DNA from 2 places in the Pseudonocardia sp. T1-2H genome. Region 2 is predicted to be linked to the other one. Evidence: riboswitches for the same ligand, from Rfam matches in the RefSeq annotation. Region 2 holds a riboswitch; the other holds the start of a gene.
What was found. Region 2 has a riboswitch for cobalamin ahead of WBK50_RS20015 (SAM-dependent methyltransferase). Riboswitches for the same ligand answer to the same signal wherever they lie in the genome.

Region 1: another riboswitch for cobalamin. It lies ahead of cobN (cobaltochelatase subunit CobN); the one in region 2 lies ahead of WBK50_RS20015 (SAM-dependent methyltransferase).

The regions. Positions count from the first base shown of each region.
Region 1 is NZ_JBBPCL010000001.1:2,802,221-2,813,587, reverse strand. It holds gene WBK50_RS14030 (tartrate dehydrogenase) at 1-139, shown strand, start outside; partial or broken gene WBK50_RS14025 (MFS transporter) at 163-1,554, shown strand; partial or broken gene WBK50_RS14020 (DEAD/DEAH box helicase) at 1,585-2,067, shown strand; gene WBK50_RS14015 (helicase-related protein) at 2,264-3,214, shown strand; gene WBK50_RS14010 (alpha/beta fold hydrolase) at 3,425-4,453, opposite strand; gene fmdA (formamidase) at 4,450-5,697, opposite strand; gene WBK50_RS14000 (FmdB family zinc ribbon protein) at 5,719-6,003, opposite strand; gene cobN (cobaltochelatase subunit CobN) at 6,110-9,850, opposite strand; cobalamin riboswitch at 9,940-10,107, opposite strand; gene WBK50_RS13990 (hypothetical protein) at 10,176-10,688, shown strand; gene WBK50_RS13985 (hypothetical protein) at 10,685-11,362, shown strand; gene WBK50_RS13980 (precorrin-8X methylmutase) at 11,359-11,367, shown strand, end outside.
Region 2 is NZ_JBBPCL010000001.1:4,078,585-4,089,951, reverse strand. It holds gene WBK50_RS20055 (cobalamin biosynthesis protein) at 1-503, shown strand, start outside; gene WBK50_RS20050 (SURF1 family cytochrome oxidase biogenesis protein) at 513-1,361, opposite strand; gene WBK50_RS20045 (cobyric acid synthase) at 1,476-3,008, shown strand; partial or broken gene WBK50_RS20040 (putative cobaltochelatase) at 3,005-5,096, shown strand; gene cobO (cob(I)yrinic acid a,c-diamide adenosyltransferase) at 5,151-5,765, shown strand; partial or broken gene WBK50_RS20030 (cobyrinate a,c-diamide synthase) at 5,759-7,089, shown strand; gene WBK50_RS20025 (cobalamin biosynthesis protein) at 7,086-7,484, shown strand; gene cobA (uroporphyrinogen-III C-methyltransferase) at 7,780-8,991, shown strand; cobalamin riboswitch at 9,002-9,195, shown strand; gene WBK50_RS20015 (SAM-dependent methyltransferase) at 9,227-9,622, shown strand; gene cobT (nicotinate-nucleotide--dimethylbenzimidazole phosphoribosyltransferase) at 9,619-11,349, shown strand.

The sequences.
Region 1 (11,367 bases), 1.3 Mb from region 2:
CGCCGACGCCGCCGCCGAGGTCCTCGCCGCGGTGCGCGGTGCGCTCGCCGAGGGCGGCGTCCGGACCCGGGACATGGGCGGGACGGCCGGGACCGCCGAGTTCACCCGGGCACTGCTGGACCGGGTCGGGAAGAACTGACTTGACCTGAAGTCCGGTCGAGGGCGCAGGCTTGCCCCATGACGACGAGCGCTCCGCCGGTCCGCGACGAGCTCTTCGGACCGTCCCGGCGCGCCGTCACCGTCGGGATCCTGCTGCTCATCAGCCTGATCGCGTTCGAGGCCATGGGGGTCGGCACCGCGATGCCCGCGATCGTCGCGGAACTCGGGTCCGTGGCCTCCTACTCGTGGCCGTTCGTGGCGTTCATCGCGCCGATGGTGGTCGGGACGGTCCTGGGTGGCCGCTGGTGCGACGCCCGGGGCCCGCGCGCCGTGCTGCTCCTCGCCCCGGCCCTGTTCGGCGTGGGGCTCCTCGTCGGCGGCACCGCCGCGACCCTGGCCCAGCTCCTCGTCGGGCGGGTGCTGCAGGGCTTCGGCGCGGGCGCCCAGGGCGTCGCGGTCTACGTGCTGATCGCGCTCGTCTACTCCGAACGGGCGCGGCCGGCGGTGTTCGGCCTGGTCTCGTCCGCGTGGGTGCTGCCGTCGCTGATCGGGCCGCCGGTCTCGGGGCTGGTGACCGAGCACCTGTCCTGGCACTGGGTCTTCCTCGGGTTGCTGCCGCTGGTCCTGCTGGCCGTGGGGCTGGTGTTCCCGGCGGTCCGCGGCCTGTTCGCACCCGCGCCGGGCGAGCGGGGCCCGGCGCGACGAAGCACGGTGGCCGCCGCGTTCGCCGCCGCGGCGGGGGTCGCCGGGCTGAGCTGGGCCGCCCAGCACTCGACGGTCACGGGTGCGGTCGTGGCGGCCGCGGCGGTCGGGCTGCTGGTCCCGTCGTTGCGCCGGCTCGTCCCGGTGGGGACGTTCGGGTCCCGGCCGGGCATCGCGGCCGTCGTGGCGGGTAGGGCGCTGATCGGCGGGGCGTTCTTCACCGTGAACGCGTTCCTGCCGTTGATCCTCACCGCGACGCACAGGTGGTCGCTCTCGCTCGCGGGCGTGCCGCTGATCGTCGCGTCGCTGGGCTGGTCCTCGGCCGCGGCATGGCAGGGCCGCCACCCCGACCTCCCCCGGCCCCGGCTGCTGCGGATCGGCTTCCTCGCGATCGCGGTGTCGACGGCCGGGTTGCTCCTCGTCGCCCCGGCCTGGGGTGTGGCGTGGCTGGCGCTGCCGTTCGGCGCGATCGGCGGGGTCGGCATGGGCCTGGGCTTCTCGTCCCTGTCCTACCTGCTGCTGGCGCACTCCACCGGCGACGAGGTCGGCTTCCACTCCTCCGCGGGCCAGCTCGCGGACTCCCTCTCCCAGGCCGCACTCGTCGGGGCGGGCGGCGCGCTGCTCGCCCTCCTCGCCTCCCCGGCGACCGCGCTGCCGATCCTGCTGGCCGTGCTGACCGTCCTCGCCCTCACCGGCGCCGTCGTGGCGTCGAGAACCGTGGCGCCCCGCACGAGATCCGCAGCCGAGGAGTGAGCGACGCCGGGCCGGGTATCGGCCTCCACCATGAGCGACGTACGGGAGCGGCTGCGGCGGGCCGCGGCGGACCGGTTCGACTTCGACCGGCTGACCGCCGACCAGTCCGCCGCGATGGAGGAGCTGGTCGGTGGGCGTGACGTGCTCGCCGTGCTGCCCACCGGCGCGGGCAAGTCCGCGATCTACCAGGTGCCGGCGCTGCTGCGGGACGGCCCCGCCGTCGTCGTGTCCCCGTTGCTCGCCCTGCAGCGGGACCAGCGGGAGGGGCTGGCCCTGCACGCCGTGCCGGACGCGGTCGAGGTCAACTCCGCCCAGCGCGCCGCCGAGACGAGGAACGCGTGGGAGGCGTTCGCGAGCGGGAAGGCGCGCTATCTCTTCCTCGCCCCCGAGCAGCTCGTGAAGGACGACGTCCTCGACCGGCTGCGGGAGGCCGGCGTCGGCCTGTTCGTGGTCGACGAGGCCCACTGCGTCTCCGAGTGGGGCCACGACTTCCGGCCGGACTACCTCCGGCTCGGCTCGGTGATCGACCGGCTGGGGCACCCGCCGGTGGCCGCCCTGACCGCCACCGCCGCGCTGCCGGTGCGCGCGGACATCGTGGAGCGGCTCGGCCTGCGGGACCCGCGCGAGATCGTCGCGGGCTTCGACCGGCCGGAGATCCACCTCACCGCGCGCGTCTACGCGGACAAGGACCTCCGCCGCCGGGAAGCTCCTGGAACGGGTCGGCGAGCTGGACCTCCCCGGGCTCGTCTACGCCGCGACACGCAAGGAGGCCGAGGCGTACGCCGGGGAGCTGGCGGCCCGCGGGGTCCGTGCGGCGGCCTATCACGCGGGGTTGCGCCGGGCCGTGCGCGACGAGGTGCACGAGGGGTTCCTCGGGGGCTCGTTCGACGTCGTCGCCGCCACGTCGGCGTTCGGCATGGGCATCGACAAGCCAGACGTGCGGTTCGTCCTGCACGCGGCCTCGCCCGGGTCGCTCGACGCGTACTACCAGCAGATCGGCCGGGCGGGCCGGGACGGCCGGCCCGCCGTCGCGGAGCTGCACCACCATCACGACGACCTGCGGCTGCAGCGGTTCCTCACCGCCCACCGGCCGAAACCGGCCGCGCTGCGCGCCGTGCTGGACGCCCTGGCGGACGGGCCGAGGGCGGCGCGCGACCTCGGCGAGGCGGCGGGGCTGTCACCGGCCCGGCGGACCAACGCCGTCAACCTGCTCGAACAGGTGGGTGCCGTGCACACGTCCGGCGAGGGCCGGGTCGCCCTGGCCGGGCAGGCGCCCGCGGAGCAGGCGGTGGACGCCGCCGTCGCGGCGGCGGAGCGGCACCGCCGGCTCGTCCGCTCGCGGATCGACGTGGTCCGCGAGTACGCCGAGGCGACCGGCTGCCGCCGCCGTCATCTGCTCGGCTACTTCGGCGAGCAGCGGGACGAGGCCTGCGGCCACTGCGACACCTGCGAGCGCGGCACCGCGCAGGAGCGCGTTCCCACCGACGACGACGGCCTCACGTCGAGCACCCCGGTCCGGCATCCGAAGTGGGGCGACGGCGTGGTGCTCTCGACCGAGGACGACCGGTTCACCGTCCTGTTCGACGACCACGGCTACACGACGCTCTCCCGGGACGCGGTGCGCGAGCACGACCTGCTGGAGGTCCGCGAGAACGGGTGAGGTTCGGCCGATCGGCGGCAGTACCCCCGCTCATGGCCGACACCGACACCGAGGACATCCGCGAGGACTTCGGCGAGGCCGTCACCATGACGCCGAAGGAGCACCCCGGAGGGCACGATCGCCTTCACCTCCGGAGGGGAGCCCGGCGGCGGCTGCGGCGCGGACGGCCACGCCGCCCGCGCAGGCTCGCCGGCGCACCTGGCAGGCACGTCACCGGGCCAGCAGCTCGGCGACCGCGGCGTCGATGAACGCCGTGTCCACCGGGTTCGCCCCGCCGCCCGCGAAGTGCCCCCACACCCCGGGGATCACCCGCAGCTCGGCGTCCCGCATGTGCGAGACGGCCCACCGCTCGTCCTCCGGCGGGAAGTACAGGTCCTTCTCCGCCGGCATCACGATCGCCTTCGCCCGGATCGAGCCCAGGGCCTCCTCCGTGGAGGAGAAGCCGGGCGTGGTCCCGACGTCGCCCTGCCACCAGGTGTCGAGCATGGTCAGCAGGTTGTTCGGGTCCCGGCCGTCGAGGAAGAAACCCTCCCAGAAGCCGACGCAGAAGTCCTCCAGCGAGGTGTAGCCGAGCTCGCGCCAGACCTCGTCCCAGTAGAAGGCCTGGGAGAAGCCCCAGCCGGCGTAGATCCGGGCGAATGCGCGCAGCCCGGTCACCGGCCAGTCGTCCGGGGGGTACCAGCCGCCGTCGAACCCGACGGACGCGGTGAGTGCCGCCCGCAGCGAGTCGAGGAAGACCTTGTTGTGCGGGGCGGTCCGCGGGGACCCGCAGAACGGCAGCATCCGCTGCACCATCTCCGGGTGGCTGACCGCCCACTGGTAGGTCTGCCCCGCGCCCATGGACCAGCCGAGCACGAGCGGCAGGGTCTCGATGCCGAACGCCTCGGTGACGAGCCGGTACTGCGACTCGACGTTGTCCCGCACCGAGATCCGTGGGAACCGGGCCCGGTCCCACGGCGGTGGGGTGTTCGACGGCGACGACGAGAGCCCGTTGCCCAGCATGTTCGGCACGATGATGAACCACCGCGCCGGGTCGAGCGCCATGCCGTCGCCGATGAGCCACTCGTTGTCCCAATGCCGCCCGGAGTACCAGGTCGGGTAGACGATCGCGTTGCTCTTGTCGGCGTTCAGCTCCCCGTACGTCTGGTAGGCGATCGTCGCCGGGCGCAGCGTGGCGCCGCACTCCAGCGTGAAGTTCTGGATCTCGTGGACCTCGTACGGCGCCTCGGGTCCGGTCATGACGACACCGCGCAGCTGCCCCGGTCCCTGCGGGTCGGACCGCTCGCCGACGGCCGGATGTCGTCGTCGAAGATCGCCGTGGGCAGGTAGAGCGAGCAGCAGGCGTTCGGGATGTCGACGACGCCGGAGACCCGGCCCTCGATCGGCGCGGACCCGAGGAGCAGGTACGCCTGCGGCCCCGAGTACCCGAACTTCTCCAGGTAGGTGACGGCGTTGAGGCACGCGTTGCGGTAGGCGACCGTCGCGTCGTTGTAGAGCTGGGTGTCCGACTCGTGGTCCACGCCGATGCCGATGAAGGTCAGGAACTCCGAGTACCGCGGCTCGACGTTGCCCGGGATGAGGATGGGGTTGGTCGTGACGCCGTAGGTCTCCATGCCGCCCTTGATGAGGTCGACGTGGAAGTCGATGAACCCGCCCATCTCGATCGCGCCGCAGAAGGTGATCTCGCCGTCGCCCTGGGAGAAGTGCAGGTCGCCGCCGGAGAACAGGGCACCGGGGACGTGCACCGGGTAGAAGACGCGCGAGCCGCGGGTGAAGTTCTTGATGTCGTGGTTGCCGCCGTTCTCCCGCGCGGGGACGGTCCGCGCGCCGTCCCGGGCGATCGCGGCCAGCACGTCCCCGCTCGCGGTGCCGCCCAGCGTGTTCTCCTCGAGCGGGGGCAGGGCGAGCGCCGGCACGCGGTCCGGGTCCGTGGCGATCAGCGCCCGCTCGCGGGCGTTCCACCGGCCGAGGAGCTCGGGCGACGGCGCCGTCCCGAACAGGCCGGGGTGCGTGATACCCGTGTAGCTGACCCCCGGGATGTGCCGGGACGTGCACTTCTGCCCGGCGAAGTCCCAGATCGCCTTGTACGCGTCGGGGAAGCGGTCGGTGAGGAACCCGCCGCCGTTCTGCTTCGAGAAGATCCCGGTGTAGCCCCAGCCCTGGCCGGGTGAGTCACCGGTCTCCTGCGGGACGGGGCCGAGGTCCAGGATGTCGACGACGAGCAGGTCCCCCGGCTCCGCGCCCTCGATGGCGATGGGCCCGGAGAGCATGTGCGCGTGCGTGAGGTCCACGTCGCGCACGTCGTTCGCGGAGTCGTTGTTGCCGATCTGCCCGTCCGTCCACTCCCGGCACTCGACACGGATCGTGGAGTCCGGGCGGACGGTGACGGCGGGCGGGACGTCCGGATGCCAGCGGTTGTGGCCGGGGACAGCCTGGTCCCGCATGGAACGAGCCTGGTCGACGGAGAAGACGACGTCGGGCACTGAGACCTCCGGGCGGTGTGATCAGGGACGGGGAAGACGGGCGTGGCGGGGGTCGGTGCTCGTCGGGATCGCCTGCCGGCTGCGCCCGGGGACCCCGCCGACGACGGCCGGCGCGTCCGCGCTCGCGGCGCTCGTGTCCAGCGCCCGGCGCATCCCGGGGTCGAGGGAGCGCAGGGCCGGCGCGCCGAACACCCGGCGGGCCGGGGCCGCGCACTCCGGGCAGGACGCGGGCGCACCGGCGTCGGCCATGGGCCGGACCAGGTCGAACTCGCCGCAACGCGGACAGCGGAAGGCGTAGGTCGGCACGGCGGCTCCCTCGTCGAGAGTCTTACTGTCGATCTGAACTATTTCGATCGACACCGAATCCGTCAAGCACCGAGGGCCGCTCCCCCGCCTCGGCCGCCCCTGCGGGCTACTCCTCCTCGAGGTCGCCCTCGGTCTCCAGGTAGGCCTGCCGCAGCGCGTCCAGAGTGGCCTGCTCCGGCGCCTCCCACAGCCCGCGCTCCGCGGCCTCGAGCAGGCGTTCGGCCATGCCGTGCAGCGCCCACGGGTTGGACTCGGAGAGGAACTTGCGGTTGTCCGGGTCCAGGACGTAGGTCTCGCTGAGCTTCTCGTACTGCCAGTCGGCGACGACGCCGGTGGTCGCGTCCCAGCCGAACAGGTAGTCCACCGTCGCGGCCATCTCGAAGGCGCCCTTGTACCCGTGGCGGCGCATCGCCTCGATCCAGCGCGGGTTCACCACCCGCGCCCGGAAGACGCGCGCGGTCTCCTCGTGCAGCGTCCGGGTCCGGACCGCCTCGGGCCGGGTCGAGTCCCCGACGTACGCCTCGGGCGCAGAGCCGGTGAGCGCGCGGACCGTGGCGATCATGCCGCCGTGGTACTGGTAGTAGTCGTCGGAGTCCGCGATGTCGTGCTCGCGGGTGTCGGTGTTCTTCGCCGCCACCGTGATCCGCCGGTAGGCGGTCTCCATGTCGTCGCGGGCGGGCGCGCCGTCGAGCCCACGGCCGTAGGCGTAGCCGCCCCAGGTCGTGTAGACCTCGGCGAGGTCGGCATCGTCGCGCCAGCTCCGGGAGTCGACGAGCTGGAGCAGGCCCGCCCCGTAGGTCCCCGGCTTGGAGCCGAAGATCCGCGTGGTGGCGCGCCGCCGGTCGCCGGTGCGCTGCTCGTCGAGCGTGACGTGGGCCTTCACGAAGTTCTGCTCGGCGGTCTCGTCGAGGTTCGCGACGAGCTGCACCGCGTCGTCGAGCAGGGCCAGGACGTGCGGGAACGCGTCCCGGAAGAAACCGGAGATGCGGACCGTGACGTCGATGCGCGGGCGGCCCAGCTCGTCGAGGTCGATCACCTCGAGCCGGGTGACCCGGCGGCTGGCCTCGTCCCAGACCGGCCGGACGCCGAGCAGCGCGAAGACCTCCGCGACGTCGTCGCCGCTCGTCCGCATCGCGCTGGTGCCCCAGACGGACAGGCCGACGGAGCGCGGGTACTCCCCGTCGTGGTCGCTGCGGTACCGCTCGACCAGCGACTCCGCCATCGCCAGCCCGGTCTCCCAGGCGAGCTTCGACGGGACGGCCTTCGGGTCGACGGAGTAGAAGTTCCGGCCGGTCGGGAGCACGTTGATCAGCCCGCGCAGCGGTGAGCCGGAGGGACCGGCCGGGATGAACCCGCCGTTCAGCGCGTGCAGCACCCGCGCGATCTCCTGCGAGGTCTCCGCGAGCCGCGGGATCACCTCGTCGGCGGCGAACCGCAGGATCGTCTCCACCGTTTCGGCGACGCCGGACCCGGCCACAGACCCCGACTCGGGCGGCGCGAGACCCCGACTCGCGGGGGTCTCGGCGCCATCCCCGCGAGTCGCGATCTGCGACCCCGCGAGTCGGGGTGTGAGACCGCGCGAGTCGGGGTCACGGCCCGCGCGAGTCGCGGTCTGGGCCCGCGCGAGTCGGGACGCGACGATCCCCGGCGCGGCGCCGGCATCCCAGGCGGCAGCCTCCATGTCCGCGACGAGGGCGTGTGCGAGGGCCTCCACCTCGTCGACCCTGGCCTTCTGCTCGCTCCCGTCCTCGACGAGCCCGAGCGCCTCGCGCAGGCCGGGCACGTTCTGCTCGCCGCCCCACATCTGCCGGGCCCGCAGCATCGCGAGGACGAGGTCCACCCGGGTGTCCCCGGTCGGCGCGAGCCCGAGGACGTGCAGACCGTCGCGGATCTGGACGTCCTTGATCTCGCACAGCCAGCCGTCGACGTGTAACAGGAAGTCGTCGAACTCGGCCTCGTGCGGGCGCTCGGACAGCCCGAGGTCGTGGTCCAGCTTGGCCGCCTGCATCAGCGTCCAGATCTGCTGGCGGATCGCCGGCAGCTTGCCCGGGTCCAGCGCGGAGATGTTCGCGTGCTCGTCGAGGAGCTGCTCGAGGCGGGAGATGTCCCCGTAGGTCTCGGCGCGGGCCATCGGCGGGATCAGGTGGTCGACGAGCGTGGCGTGCGCCCGGCGCTTGGCCTGCGTGCCCTCGCCCGGGTCGTTGACCAGGAAGGGGTAGATCAGGGGCAGGTCGCCGAGCGCGGCGTCGGTGCCGCAGGAGGCGCTCATCCCGAGCGTCTTGCCGGGCAGCCACTCGAGGTTGCCGTGCTTGCCGATGTGCACGACGGCGTCGGCGCCGAACCCCCCGTCGCTCACCGGCGCGGCGAGCCAGCGGTAGGCCGCCAGGTAGTGGTGCGACGGCGGCAGGTCCGGGTCGTGGTAGATCGCGACCGGGTTCTCGCCGAACCCGCGCGGCGGCTGCACGATCAGCGTGACGTTCCCCGAACGGAGCGCCGCCACGACGATGTCCCCGTCCTGCACGTAGAGCTCGCCGGGCGCGGGTCCCCAGTGCTCCTCGACGCCCGCGCGCAAATCCTCGGGCAGGGTGTCGAACCAGCGCCGGTACTGCACCGCGGAGATGCGGATCGGGTTGCCCGCGAGCTTCTCCTCGGTGAGCCAGTCCGGGTCCTGCCCGCCCGCCTCGATGAGCGCGTGGATCAGCGCGTCGCCGTCCTGCGCCGTGACGCCCGGGAACTCGCCGACGTCGTAGCCCGCCTCGTCCATGGCCTTCAGCAGGGCGACGGTGCTGGCCGGCGTGTCCAGCCCGACGGCGTTGCCGATGCGCGCATGCTTGGTCGGGTACGCGCTCAGCATCAGCACGATCTTCTTGTCCGCGTTCGGGATGCGCCGCAGCAGCGCGTGCCGCACGGCGATCCCGGCGACCCGGAGCGCGCGCTCGTGATCGGGCACGTAGACGCTGAGCCCGTCCGCGTCGATCTCCTTGAACGAGAACGGGACGGTGATCAGCCGGCCGTCGAACTCCGGGACCGCGACCTGCGTGGCGACGTCCAGCGGAGACAGCCCGTCGTCGTTGTCCTCCCAGGTGGCGCGGCTGGAGGTGAGGCACAGACCCTGCAGGATCGGGACGTCGAGCGCGGCGAGCTCGGCGACGTCCCACTCCTCGTCCTCGCCGCCGGCCTGCGCCGAGGCGGGCTTGGTGCCGCCCGCCGCGAGCACCGTGACGATCATGGCGTCGGCGTCCCGGAGCGTGTCCAGCAGCGCGGCCGGGGCCTGCCGCAGCGACGCGCAGAAGATCGGGAGCGGCCGCGCTCCCTTGGCTTCGATCGCCCGGCAGAGCGCCTCGATGTAGGCGGTGTTCCCGGCGATCTGCTGGGCACGGTAGAAGAGCACCGCGACGGTCGGCCCGTCGATCTCGGCGGCGGGCCGCTCGAGGACCCCCCACTCCGGCAGCGCGACCGGCGGCGCGAAGCCCTCACCGGTGAGCAGGACGGTGTCGCTGAGGAACGCGTGCAGCTGTGCGAGGTTGTCCGTGCCGCCCTGCGCGAGGTAGGTGTGCGCTTCCGCCGCGACGCCCGCGGGGACCGACGACAGCGCCATCATCTCGGCGTCCGGCGCCATCTCGCCGCCGAGCGCGACGAGCGGGGTGTCGGAGCGGCGCAGGACGTCCAGCCCCTCCTCCCAGTACCGGTAGCCGCCGAGCACCCGGACGACCACGACGTCCGCCTCGGCCGCCATGGCCGGGAGCTCGTCGAGCAGCACGCGGTTGGGGTTGGCGAGCCGGTAGTCCGCGTCCGAGGCGCGGGCCGAGAGCAGGTCCGTGTCGGACGTCGAGAGGAGCAGGATCACCGGGAGCACTCCCGGCGCGCGGCACAGCACGTCACAGCTACAGCCTTCCTCGGGATCCTCGTCCCAGGTCAGAACGGTCGTGCGCGCGGGCGCGCACAGGTGCGTGGGGCAGTGTCCTGGCTCCCGGATCGGTGCTCGCCCCGGCCTTCCCGACCCTCGCGGACCAGTGGCGTGTGGCGGGGTTCGCTCCCCGGTGACAGTGGCGGGACCGCGCCGGACTCGCACCGGCTTCCTGGACCCACGCGCCCTATGTGGTTGTCGCAGACCACTGTCCGCAACGAGCTGACCGCGCGTCAAGCCGACGGGGCGTGTTTACAGTGACCCCGTGCCCCTCCCGGTCCGGACCCGCGCCGACGCCTGTCCCGGCGTCCTCGCGCCGCACGACGCGGCCGACGGCGCGCTCGCCCGCGTCCGGCTGCCGGGCGGGGTCGTGACGGCGGCCCAGCTCCGGGTGCTGGCCTCCTGCGCGGAGGATCTCGGCGACGGCGCGGCGCACCTGACGTCGCGGGGGAACCTGCAGCTCAGGGGCCTCGACCGGGACGATCCGCGGCTGGTCTCCCGGTTGGTCGACGCCGGTCTCGTCCCCGCCCCCTCGCACGAGCGCGTGCGGAACGTCCTGGCCTCTCCGCTGAGCGGTCTGCACGGCGGTCTGGCGGACGTTCGGGGGCTCGCCTCCGCCTTCGACGAGGGCCTGTGCACACGTCCGGGCCTCGCCTCGCTGCCGGGCCGGATCCTCTTCGCCTTCGACGACGGGCGGGGGACGTGGCGGCGGAGGAGCCGGACCTGTGCTGGGTCGCCACGGATCCGTCGGAAGGGTTCCTGCAGGTCGCGGGGGTGACGACGGACGTGAGGGCCAGCCGGCAGGACGCGCCCGGGCTGCTGCTCACCGCCGCTGAGGTGTTTCTCACGCTGCGCGCCGCGGACGAGGTTCAGGCCTGGCGCGTCCGGGAGCTTGCCGATGCCCCGGGACGGATCGCCGCCGCGCTTGACGAAGATCACGATGCCGGGAGCGGCAGCGACGTCCCGGGGCGGGCCGGCTCCCCGGATCGTGATCACGCTGCGCCTGTCGGGCCGATCGGCGAGCGCGCGCTGGGCGTCGCACCCGTGCTCGGGGAGCTGTCCGCCGGGCAGCTCCGCGCGCTCGCGGACACGAGCGACCCCGCGATCGTCACCCCGTGGCGCACGATCGTCCTCCCCTCCCCCGCGCCGGGCGCCCGCGACGCCCTGCGCGCCGGCGGTCTCGTCGTCGACCCCGACCACCCCGCCCTCGGCGTCAGCGCCTGCGCCGGGCGTCCGGGCTGCGCGAAGGCCCACGCCGACGTCCGGGCGGACGCCCGAGCGCTCCTCGAGCTGGGGGTCACGACGACCGCCCACGTGGTCGGCTGCGAGCGACGCTGCGGCGCGCCGCACGGACCGCACACCGACGTCGTCGCCCGGCCCGACGGCCGCTACGCGATCGACGGCACACCCGTGCCGGACCTCCTCACCGCACTCGCAAGGACTCAGCCATGAGCACC
Region 2 (11,367 bases):
CGTCCGACGCCGTGGTCGCCCCGCTGTTCTGGGGCGCGGTCGCGGGCGTGCCCGGGTTGCTCGGGTACCGCGCGGTCAACACCCTCGACGCCATGGTGGGCTACCGCTCGCCCCGGCACCTGCGGTTCGGCTGGGCCTCCGCGCGCCTCGACGACGTCGCGAACCTGGTCCCGGCCCGGCTCGCGGCCACGCTGTTCGCGCTCGCCGCGCCGGCCGTCGGGGGGCGTCCGCGGGACGCGCTGGCCGCGTGGCGGCGGGACGCGGGCGGGCACCCGAGCCCCAACGCCGGGCCGGTCGAGGCGTCCGCGGCAGGCGCACTCGGGGTCCGGCTGGGCGGCCGCACGGAGTACGCGTACGGCGTCGAGGAACGCGCGGTCCTGGGGCGCGGTCCGGCGCCCGTGGTGGCCGACCTGGCCCGGGCGACGCGGCTGTCCCGGCTGGTCGGGGTGGCGTCGGCCGCGGTGGCGGTCGTCGTGGCGACCGGGCTCGCCCGACGCGGCTGACGACGCGGCTCAGGCTCCCGGGTCGTCCTCGGGAGCGGTGCGGGCGGGGACCTTCGCCGCGGGCCCGTCGACGCCGCCGTCCCGGCCGGACAGCGCGTCCCGGATCGACGTCCGGGTCTCCCGCTTCCCCCGGCGCTGGAGCAGTTCCAGCCGGATGAACAGGCCGAGCGCGACCACGGCGATGGCGCCGAAGGTGATCCACTGCAGCGCGTAGGAGAAGTTCGTGAACGGCGCGCCGCTCACCGGCGGCTCGACCGGCAGGACGTCGAGCACCCCGGGCTGTCCGGCGACGAGCTGCGCGTACCCGTCGACCATCTGGACGCCGGTGGCGGTGGCCAGGGCCCGCGAGTCCGCGGCGTAGATCTGGCGGTGCCCGCCGGCGTCGAAGGAGGGGCGGCCGCTGGTGTCCGTCTCGTTGACCCGCAGCCGCCCGGTCACGGTGACGGTGCCGGCGGGTGCGGGGGCGAACTCCGGGATCGCCTGGCCGTCCGGGGCGGCGACCGACCCGCGGTCGACCGCGACGGTGCGGCCGTCGGTGAGCCGCATCGGGGTCATGACCTCGAAGGCCGGCCTGCCGTCGACCACCCGGAGCCGGACCAGCGCCTCGTCCTCGGGCAGGTACTCGCCGGTCAGGGTGACCTGGCGCCACTCGTCGCCCGGGTCAACCGCGGCCCCGGGGACGAGATCGGACACCGGCACCGGCGCGACGTTCAGGGCGCGGTCGATCTGTGCCTGCTGGGCCTCCCGCTGGTCCTCCCGGTCGAACTGCCACGGCGCCAGCACCGTGTAGCAGACGGCGACGAACCCGAGCACGACCGCGATGAAGGCCAGCCAGCCCGGACGCAGCAGGAAACGCATGCCCCTACGGTATGCGCCCCGGCCGCGGCCGCGCCGCGGACCCTGTGCCCGGACATCGAGATCCGGAGCACCCCGACGGGGCTCTTCGGGCGCCGGTGACCCGATACTGGCCCGATGGATCTCCGGGGCGCCCTGCTGGTGGCGGGAACGACGTCCGACGCCGGCAAGAGCGCGCTGGTGGCCGGGATCTGCCGCTGGCTCGTCCGCCGCGGGGTGTCCGTCGCGCCGTTCAAGGCGCAGAACATGAGCAACAACTCGGTGGTGACGGCCGACGGCGGGGAGATCGGCCGGGCGCAGGCGATGCAGGCGCACGCGTGCGGGCTGGCGCCGAGCGTCGCCTTCAACCCGGTGCTGCTCAAGCCGGGGAGCGACCGGACGTCGCAGGTCGTGGTGCGCGGGCGAGCGTCCGGGCAGGTGTCGGCGATGTCCTACCGCTCGCGCAAGGCCGCGCTGCTCGAGGTCGTCACCGAGACGCTGGCCGAGCTGCGCTCCCGGTACGACGTGGTGATCTGCGAGGGCGCCGGCTCGCCGGCGGAGATCAACCTGCGGGCCACCGACATCGCGAACATGGGGCTTGCGCAGGCCGCGGACCTGCCCGTCGTGGTGGTGGGGGACATCGACCGCGGCGGCGTCCTCGCCCACCTCTTCGGGACCGTCGCGGTGCTGGACCGGGCGGACCAGGCCCGCATCGCCGGCTTCGTGATCAACAAGTTCCGCGGGGACCCGGCCCTGCTCGCGCCGGGCCTCGACCGCCTCCGCACGCTGACCGGCCGGCCGACGCTCGGCGTCGTGCCCTGGTCCGACGGCCTCTGGCTGGACGCCGAGGACTCGCTCTCCGCGGTCCCGGACGGCGTGCTGGGCCGGCCGTCGCCGCCGCACGGGGCGCAGTGGCTGCGGATCGCGGTCGTCCGGTTGCCGAGGATCTCCAACGCCACCGACGCCGAGGCGCTGGCCTGCGAACCGGGCGTCGCCGTGCGGTACGTGACCGAGCCGTCGCGGCTGCTGGACACGGACGTGGTCGTGCTGCCCGGCTCGAAGGCGACAGTGAGCGACCTGGCGTGGCTGCGGTCGTCCGGGCTGGCGGACGGGGTGCTGGCGCACGCCGCGGCGGGGAAGCCGGTGCTCGGGATCTGCGGCGGGTACCAGATGCTTGGGCGACGGATCGTGGACCCGGCCGGCGTGGAGGTGCCGGGCGGGGCGGACGTGCCGGGGCTCGGGCTGCTGGACCTGGAGATCGCGTTCGACGGGGACAAGCACCTCGGGAACCCGACCGGAACGGCCCTCGGGCACCCCGTGCGCGGGTACGAGATCCACCACGGCCGGGTCGTACGTTCCGGGGACCCGTTCCTGCTGGACGGGGAGGGCTCGGACGCCGGTGTCGTGCTCGGCACGCACTGGCACGGGCTGCTGGAGAACGACGACTTCCGGCGGACCCTGCTGACCCGGCTCGCCGCGCAGGCGGGCCGGGACGGCTTCCGGGTCGCGCCGGCCACGTCCTTCGCACACGAGCGGGCGCGGCAGCTCGACCTGCTCGGCGACCTCGTCGAACAGCACCTCGACACGTCCTCACTTGAACATGTGATCCGACACGGTGCGGCTCCGGAGCTGCCGGTCGTGGCGTCCGGTCTGGCAGAGTCGCGCCCGTGAGTACGACCCCGCGGTTCCCCTTCTCGGCGGTCGTCGGCCACGACGACCTGCGCCTCGCCCTCGTCCTGAACGCCGTGCACCCCGGTGTCGGCGGCGTGCTGGTCCGGGGAGAAGGGCACCGCGAAGTCGACGGCGGTCCGTGCGCTCGCGGCGCTGCTGCCCGGCCTCGACGTGGTGCGGGGCTGCCGGTTCGGCTGCGACCCGGCCGATCCGGATCCGTCCTGCCCCGACGGTCCGCATCCCGCCGGCGCCCCCGGGGAGGCGCGTGCCGCGCGGCTCGTCGAGCTGCCCGTCGGCGCGACCGAGGACCGGCTCGTCGGCTCGCTGGACCTGGAACGGGCGCTGTCCGAGGGCGTCCGGGCCTACCAGCCGGGGCTGCTCGCGGACGCGCACCGCGGCGTGCTCTACGTCGACGAGGTCAACCTCCTGCACGACCACCTCGTCGACCTCCTGCTGGACGCGGCCGCGATGGGCCGCGCGAACGTCGAGCGGGACGGGGTGTCCGTCTCGCACGCGGCGCGGTTCCTGCTGGTCGGGACGATGAACCCGGAGGAGGGCGAGCTCCGGCCGCAGCTGCTGGACCGGTTCGGGCTGACCGTCGAGGTCCGGGCCGCGCGGGACGTCGAGACCCGCGTCGAGGTCGTCCGGCGGCGGATGGCGTTCGAGAACGACCCGGCCGGCTTCGCCGCGCGCTTCGCCGGCGACGAGGCCGGGACCGCGGCGCGGATCGCCGAGGCGCAGCAGCGGGTCGGTTCCGTGACGCTCGACGACCGGGAGCTCCGCCGGATCGCGTCGGTCTGCGCCCGCTTCGACGTCGACGGCATGCGGGCGGACCTGGTGATCGCGCGGGCCGCGGTCGCGCACGCCGCCTGGCGGGGTGCCCCGGCCGTCGAGGAGGAGGACGTGCGGGTCGCGGCCCGGCTCGCCCTTCCGCACCGCCGCCGCCGGGACCCGTTCGACGAGCCGGGGATCGACGAGAAGGACCTCGACGACGCCCTGCGGGACGCCGCGGAGGACCTGGACGACGGTGACGACGAGCCGGATCCCGAGCCCCCGGGCGGTGGCGCGGACCCGTCCGAGGGCGGCACGGACCTGGAAGCCGGGCCGGACCGGGACACCGGGCCGGACCGGGAGCCGTCGAACGGCGCGTCCGAGGCGACCCGGCCGCCCGCCTCGGACGGTTCGGCGTCCCCCGCCGACGCCCCGAGCGGCCCGTCCGGGGAGGAACGCCCGAGCGCCGACGGCCCCGGCACCGCGATGCCGATCGGCACCCCCGCGAGACTCAGCCGCGTCGCCGTGCGCCGGTTCGAGATCCCCGGCGTGGGCGCCGGTGCCCCCGGCCGCCGGTCCCGCGCGCGGACCGATGCGGGCCGGATCGTCCGCCCGTCCGGCGAGACGGCGCGCAAGGCCGCGGACCTGCACCTCGCCGCGACGATCGCCGCCGCGGCGCCGTCGCAACGCGCCCGCGGCCGAACCGGTCCGGGTCTGCTGCTGCAGCGCGCCGACCTGCGCGCCGCCCTGCGCGAGGGCCGCGAGGGGAACCTCGTGCTCTTCGTCGTGGACGCGTCCGGTTCGATGGCCGCGCGCAAGCGGATGTCCGCGGTGTCCGGCGCGGTGCTGGCGCTGCTGCGGGACGCCTACCAGCGGCGGGACAAGGTCGGGCTGGTGACGTTCCGGGCGTCCGGCGCCGAGCTCGTCCTCCCGCCGACGACCAGTGTCCCCACCGCGCAGGTCAGGATGGCCGGCGTCCGCACCGGGGGCCGCACCCCGCTCGCGGACGGGCTGCTGCTCGCCCGGCGCACCCTCGCGGTGGAGCGGATCCGGGACCCCCGGCGCCGCCCGCTCGTCGTCCTGCTGACCGACGGCCGCGCGACGGTCGCCGCCAGGCCGGGCAACGACCCCGTCGAGGACGCGTGCCGGGCCGCGGGCCTGCTCGCCGCGGACGGGACACACACGATCGTCGTCGACTGCGAGTCCGGCTTCGTCCGGCTCGGGCTCGCCGGGAAGGTCGCGCGGGCCGCGGGCACCCTCCCGCTCACCATCGACGACCTCACCGCGGAGTCCCTCACCGCCGCTGTGAGTGCCTAGCCTCGTTCTAGCGAGGCCAGGCACTCACGACCCCGACCGACCAGGGAGAACGTCATGCCTCAGGGCCAGGTGACCACCGTGCCGCAGGACGGCCTGACCACGCGTCAGCGCCGCAACCGCCCGCTCCTCGTCGTCCACACGGGCGCGATGAAGGGCAAGTCCACGGCCGCGTTCGGGCTCGCGCTGCGCGGCTGGAACCAGGGCTGGTCGATCGGGGTGTTCCAGTTCGTCAAGTCCGCGAAGTGGAAGGTCGGCGAGGAGGAGGCGTTCCGCGCGCTCGGCCGCGTCCACGAGCAGACCGGCGAGGGCGGCCCCGTCGAGTGGCACAAGATGGGTGCCGGCTGGAGCTGGTCGAAGAAGGCCGGCACCGAGGAGGACCACGCCGCCGCGGCCGTCGAGGGCTGGGCGGAGATCAGGCGGCGGATCGAGAACCAGGTCCACGAGGTCTACGTGCTCGACGAGTTCACCTACCCGATCAAGTGGGGGTGGATCGACGTGCACGAGGTCGTCGCGGTGCTGGACGCCCGCGAGGGCCGTCAGCACGTGATCATCACCGGGCGGGACGCCGCGCCCGAGCTGATCGAGGCCGCGGATCTGGTCATGGAGACGACGAAGATCAAGCACCCGATGGACGCCGGGCAGAAGGGCCAGCGGGGGATCGAGTGGTGAGAGCCGTGGTCATCGCCGCGCCGGCCTCCGGCTCGGGGAAGACCACCGTGGCCACCGGGCTGATGGCCGCCCTCGCCCGCCGCGGCACCGCCGTCGCGCCGTTCAAGATCGGGCCGGACTACATCGACCCCGGCTACCACACCCTCGCCGCCGGCCGCCCGGGGCGGAACCTCGATCCCGTGCTCGTCGGGGAGCAGCGGATCGGGCCGCTCGTCCGGCACGGCGCGCGCGGGGCGGAGATCGCGGTGATCGAGGGCGTCATGGGGCTCTTCGACGGCCGGGTCTCCGACGGCTACGGCTCGACGGCGCAGGTCGCGGCGATGGTCGGGGCGCCGGTGGTGCTGGTCGTGGACTGCAAGGGGCAGTCGCGCAGCGTCGCGGCGTTGCTGCACGGGTTCCGCTCGTTCGACCCGACCGTCCGGATCGCCGGGGTGGTGCTGAACCGGGTCGGGAGCGAGCGGCACGCCGAGGTCCTGCGTGCCGCCTGCGCCGAGGTCGGGCTCCCGGTCCTCGGCGTACTGCCCCGGCGCACGGAGCTGGCGGTCCCGTCCCGGCACCTGGGCCTCGTGACCGCCGCGGAGCACGGGGTCGCCGCGACGTCGGCGGTGGACGCGATGGCCGAGCTGGTGGCCGAGCACGTCGACCTCGACGCGGTGCTCGCGGTGGCCGAGCCGCTCCCGGGCGGCGAGGTGTGGTCACCGGGAACCGGTGAACCGCAGGGCCGCCGCCCGGTCGTGGCGATGGCCGGTGGGGCGGCGTTCAGCTTCGGGTACGCCGAGCACGTCGAGCTGCTGGACGCGGCGGGGGCCGACGTCGTCCTCGTCGATCCGCTGCGGGACGAGAAGCTCCCCGACGGCACGTCCGCGCTGGTCCTGCCCGGCGGGTTCCCGGAGGAGCACGTCGTCGCGCTCGGGGGAACGCCCCGCTGCGCACCGCGATCCGCGAGCTCGCCGCGACGGGCGCGCCGATCCACGCGGAGTGCGGCGGCCTGCTCTACCTGTGCCGGGACCTCGACGGCGTCGAGATGTGCGACGTCCTGCCGGCCTCCGCCGCGATGACCGGACGGCTGACGCTCGGCTACCGCGAGGCCGTCGCGCTCACCGGGTCCGCGCTGTTCGCGGCGGGCGAGCGGGTGAGCGGGCACGAGTTCCACCACTGCGCGGTCACGCCCCGCGCCGGCGAGCGGCCGGCCTGGGGCTGGCGGGGCGCCGAACCGGAGGGCTTCGTCCACGGCGGGGCCCACGCGTCGTTCCTGCACACGCATCCCGCCGGCAACCCCGGTGCCGTCGCGAGGTTCGTCGCCGCAGCTCAGGTGGGGTCGTGAGCGGCGATTCGCGTTCTAGCGCGAAACGCCGCGCACAGGTGGTGGGGATCGGGGCGCGGCGGGGGGTGAGCGCGGCGGCGGTGCGGGCGGTGCTGGAGCAGGTCGCGGGCGAGTACGGGCTGGATCTGCGGGACGCGCTGTTCGCGAGCGTCGAGGGCAAGGACGAGCCGGGGATCCGGGAGGCGATCGCGCCGGCGGTGCTGCGGCTGCACCCCGCGCCGCTCCTCGCCGCCTGCGTCGTGCCCTCGCCCAGCGGACGGGTCGAGGAGGCGGTCGGGACGCCCAGCGTCGCCGAGGCCGCCGCGCTGGTCACGGCCGGTGCCGGGGCCGTGCTGGTGGTGCCCAAGACGAGGGGCGACGGGGTGACGGTCGCCGTCGCGGTCGCCGGGCGATGATCGGCGCGAGGGACCGGTACCGGCCACCTGCGGCCGGAACCGGTCCGGCGTAGTGATCATGAGCGGGCGGGGCACGTCAGCGGGCTCACTCCTTCCGCTCCGCCGTTCGGGTTCCGGCCACCGGAGCAGCGCCGATAGAATCTCCCCAGTCGGCGCGGCGGAACCCGGTGCGACACCGGGACGGTCCCGCCACCGTGACCGGGCGCCCACCGAGGGGCGCATCCGGGAGTCGGACCCCCGCACCGGCGGAGACATCCCCCGCGAACCGGGCGTGGACACCCGGGAAGGACCTGATGTGAGCGAGCACGACCAGTACCTCGTCGGCCTCGACCTGGCCGGACGCCGCGTCGTCGTGGTCGGGGGTGGGCAGGTCGCGCAACGCCGCGTCACCCGGCTGATCGCGGCCGGCGCCGTCGTCGAGGTCGTGTCGCCCGAGGTCACCCCGGCGGTCGAGGGCATGGCGTCCGCCCGGGAGCTCACCTGGACCGAGCGCCGCTACGAGGTCGGGGACCTCGACGGCGCCTGGTACGTCGTCGCCTGCACGAACGACCCGACGGTGAACCTGGCCGTCGGCGCGGAGGCCGAGCGCAACCGGATCTTCTGCGTCCGCGCGGACGACGGGTCGAAGGGCACCGCCGTCACCCCCGCCACCGGCGAGTTCGACGGGCTGACCGTCGGCGTCCTCGCCCGCGGCCGGCACCGCCGCTCGTCCGTCGTGCGCACCGCGCTGGTCGAGGCGCTGCAGTCCGGGGTCGTGAACGACTCCGCGGACCCGGTGCTGCCCGGCGTCGCGCTGGTCGGCGGCGGCCCCGGCGACCCGGAGCTGATCACCGTCCGCGGCCGGCGGCTGCTGTCCCGCGCGGACGTCGTCGTCGCGGACCGGCTCGGCCCGCGGGACCTGCTCGACGAGCTGGGCCCGCACGTCGAGGTCATCGACGCCTCCAAGATCCCCTACGGCCGCGCGATGGCCCAGCAGCGGATCAACGAGCTGCTGGTCGAGCACGCCAGGGCCGGGAGGTTCGTCGTCCGGCTCAAGGGCGGGGACCCGTTCGTCTACGGCCGCGGCTTCGAGGAGGTCATCGCCTGCAGCGAGGCCGGGGTGCCCGTCACGGTCGTCCCCGGCATCACCAGCGCGTTCGCCGCGCCGGCCGTCGCCGGGATCCCGGTCAGCCACCGCGGCGTCGCGCACGAGATTGTCGTGGTGTCCGGGCACGTCGCCCCGGACGACCCGCGCAGCCTCGTGGACTGGCCCGCTCTCGGCCGGATGAAGGGCACGGTCGTGCTGATGATGGCGGTCGAGCGGATCGGGCTCTTCGCGGCGTCACTGGTGGAGCACGGGCGCCCCGCGGACACCCCGGTCGCGGTGATCCAGGACGGCACCACGCGCATCCAGCGGACGGTCCGGGCGACGCTCGCCACCGTGGCGCAGCAGGTCGCGGAGCACGAGATCAGCCCGCCCGCGATCGTGGTCATCGGGCCGGTGGCGGGGCTCACCGCGGGGGCCTGACGGCTTGACCCCGGGCCGTCCGCGTGATGGTCTCGACGCACGACGGCAGTGGAGGAACCCGGTGCGAGTCCGGGGCGGTCCCGCCACTGTCACCGGGGAGTGCGTCCCCACCTGCGTGGCCACTGCCGCAACACCGGCGGGAAGGCCGGGGACGAGACGCCGATCCGGGAGCCAGGACACTCCGGCCGTCGCACGGTGTCGACGGAGGAGGGCGCGGACCCTCGAGGAGGCCAGGATGACCGGCGACGGTCGGAACAATGCTGTGTTGGTGGTGCTGGGCGTCGGACCCGGGGAGCCCGAGTCGCTCGCCCCGGAGGCGGCGGACGTGCTGGCCGCGGCGGACGTCGTGTTCGTCCCGGCGGTGCCGGCGGAGTCGACGCTCTTCTTCTACACCGAGGCCTGGCGGGTCGAGCGTATTACCGGTCTCGCCGGGTCGGTGCCGGTGATCGAGGACTGGTTCCGCCTGAGCCCCGGCTCGACGGCCGTGCTCGCCGTCCCCGGCGACCCGGCGGACCATCCGGCGTTCACCGCGGTCGCGGACGGCCTGCGGGTCGCGGTCCCCGGGCTCACGGTCCGTACCGTCCCCGGGGTGTCCATCGTGCCCCCGCGCCTGACCCCGCTGCCCTGGTGACCGCCGACGTGCCGAACTTCTACGACGTCGTCAACGGCCGCCGCGACGTCCGCACCGGGTTCCTCCCCGACGAGCCGGTCGACGACGCGGCCCTGCACCGGGTGCTGCAGGCCGCGCACGCCGCCCCGAGCGTCGGCTTCTCCCAGCCCTGGGACTTCCTGCTCGTCCGGGACCGCGGCGTCCGCGAGCGGGTGCACGCCCTCGTCGCCGCCCAGCGCGACGCCTACGCCGCGTCGCTGCCCCGGGCCCGCGCCGAGGCGTTCCGCACGGTGAAGATCGAGGCGATCCTGGACACCCCGGTCAACGTCGTCGTCACCTGCGACCCGACGCGCGGCGGCCGGCACACCCTCGGCCGCTTCACCCAGCCGACGATGGGCCCGTACTCCGCGGCGCTCGCCGTGCAGAACCTGTGGCTCGCCGCGCGGGCCGAGGGCCTCGGGGTCGGCTGGGTCAGCTTCTTCGACGACGCCGGGCTCGGCGAGCTGCGCACGCTGCTCGGCATCCCGGCGCACCTCGACGTCATCGCGTACCTGTGCCTCGGGCACGTCCGCGAGTTCCCGGACGAGCCCGAGCTCGCGACGGCCGGCTGGGCGCGGCGCCGCCCGCTGGCCTGGGCGGTGCACTCGGAGCGCTTCGGGCACCGTGCGCTGCCCGGCGAGGAGCCGGTGGACCTGCTCGAGGAGACGGTCGCCGCGATCCGGCCGCCGGACGCCGAGGCGCGCGCGGCGGCCCGGGACCGACTGGACCGGATGACCAAGCCGCGCGGCTCGCTCGGCAGGGTCGAGGACCTGGCCGTCGACCTCGCGGGGATCGCGGGCAGCTGCCCGCCGCCCGTTCCGGAGCCCGCGGCCGTCGCCGTGTTCGCCGGGGACCACGGCGTCCACGCCCAGGGCGTCACGCCGTGGCCACAGGAGGTCACCGGGCAGATGGTGGCGAACTTCCTGGCCGGCGGGGCCGTCGTGAACGCGTTCGCGCGGCAGCTCGGGGCCGAGGTCTGCGTCGTCGACGTCGGGGTGGCCGCGGACCTGGACCCCGTGCCCGGCCTGCTGCCGCGCAAGGTCGCCCGGGGCACCGCGGACATGACGGCAGGCCCGGCGCTGACCCGCGAGCAGGCGCGACAGGCCGTCGAGGCCGGCATCGAGACCGCCCGGGACCTCGTCGCCGCGGGCAACCGCTGCCTCGTCACCGGGGACATGGGCATCGCGAACACCACCGCCGCGGCCGCGCTGATCTGCACGGTCACCGGCGCCGATCCCGCCGAGGCGACCGGCCGCGGCACCGGGATCGACGACGAGACGCTCACCCGCAAGACCGACGTCGTGCGCCGGGCCCTGGAACGACACGGCCCGGACCCCACCGACGGGATGGGGCTGCTCGCCGCGTTCGGTGGGCTCGAGCACGCGGGCCTCGCCGGGCTGATCCTGGGCGGCGCGGCGCTGCGGGTCCCGGTGATCCTCGACGGCGTCAACGCCGGCGCGGCGGCACTCGTCGCCTCGGTCCTCGCGCCGCACTCGATCGGCTACTGTGTCGCCGGTCACAGGTCTGCCGAGCCCGGCCACCGGCTCGCCACCGCGCACCTCGGGCTCACCCCGCTGCTCGACCTCGGGATGCGCCTGGGCGAGGGCACGGGCGCCCTGCTCGCGCTGCCCGTCGTGCAGGGCGCGGCGCGGGCGCTCGCGGACGTCGCGACCTTCGACGCGGCGGGCGTCGCGGACAAGGACGCCTGACCTCCCATACCGCCCGGT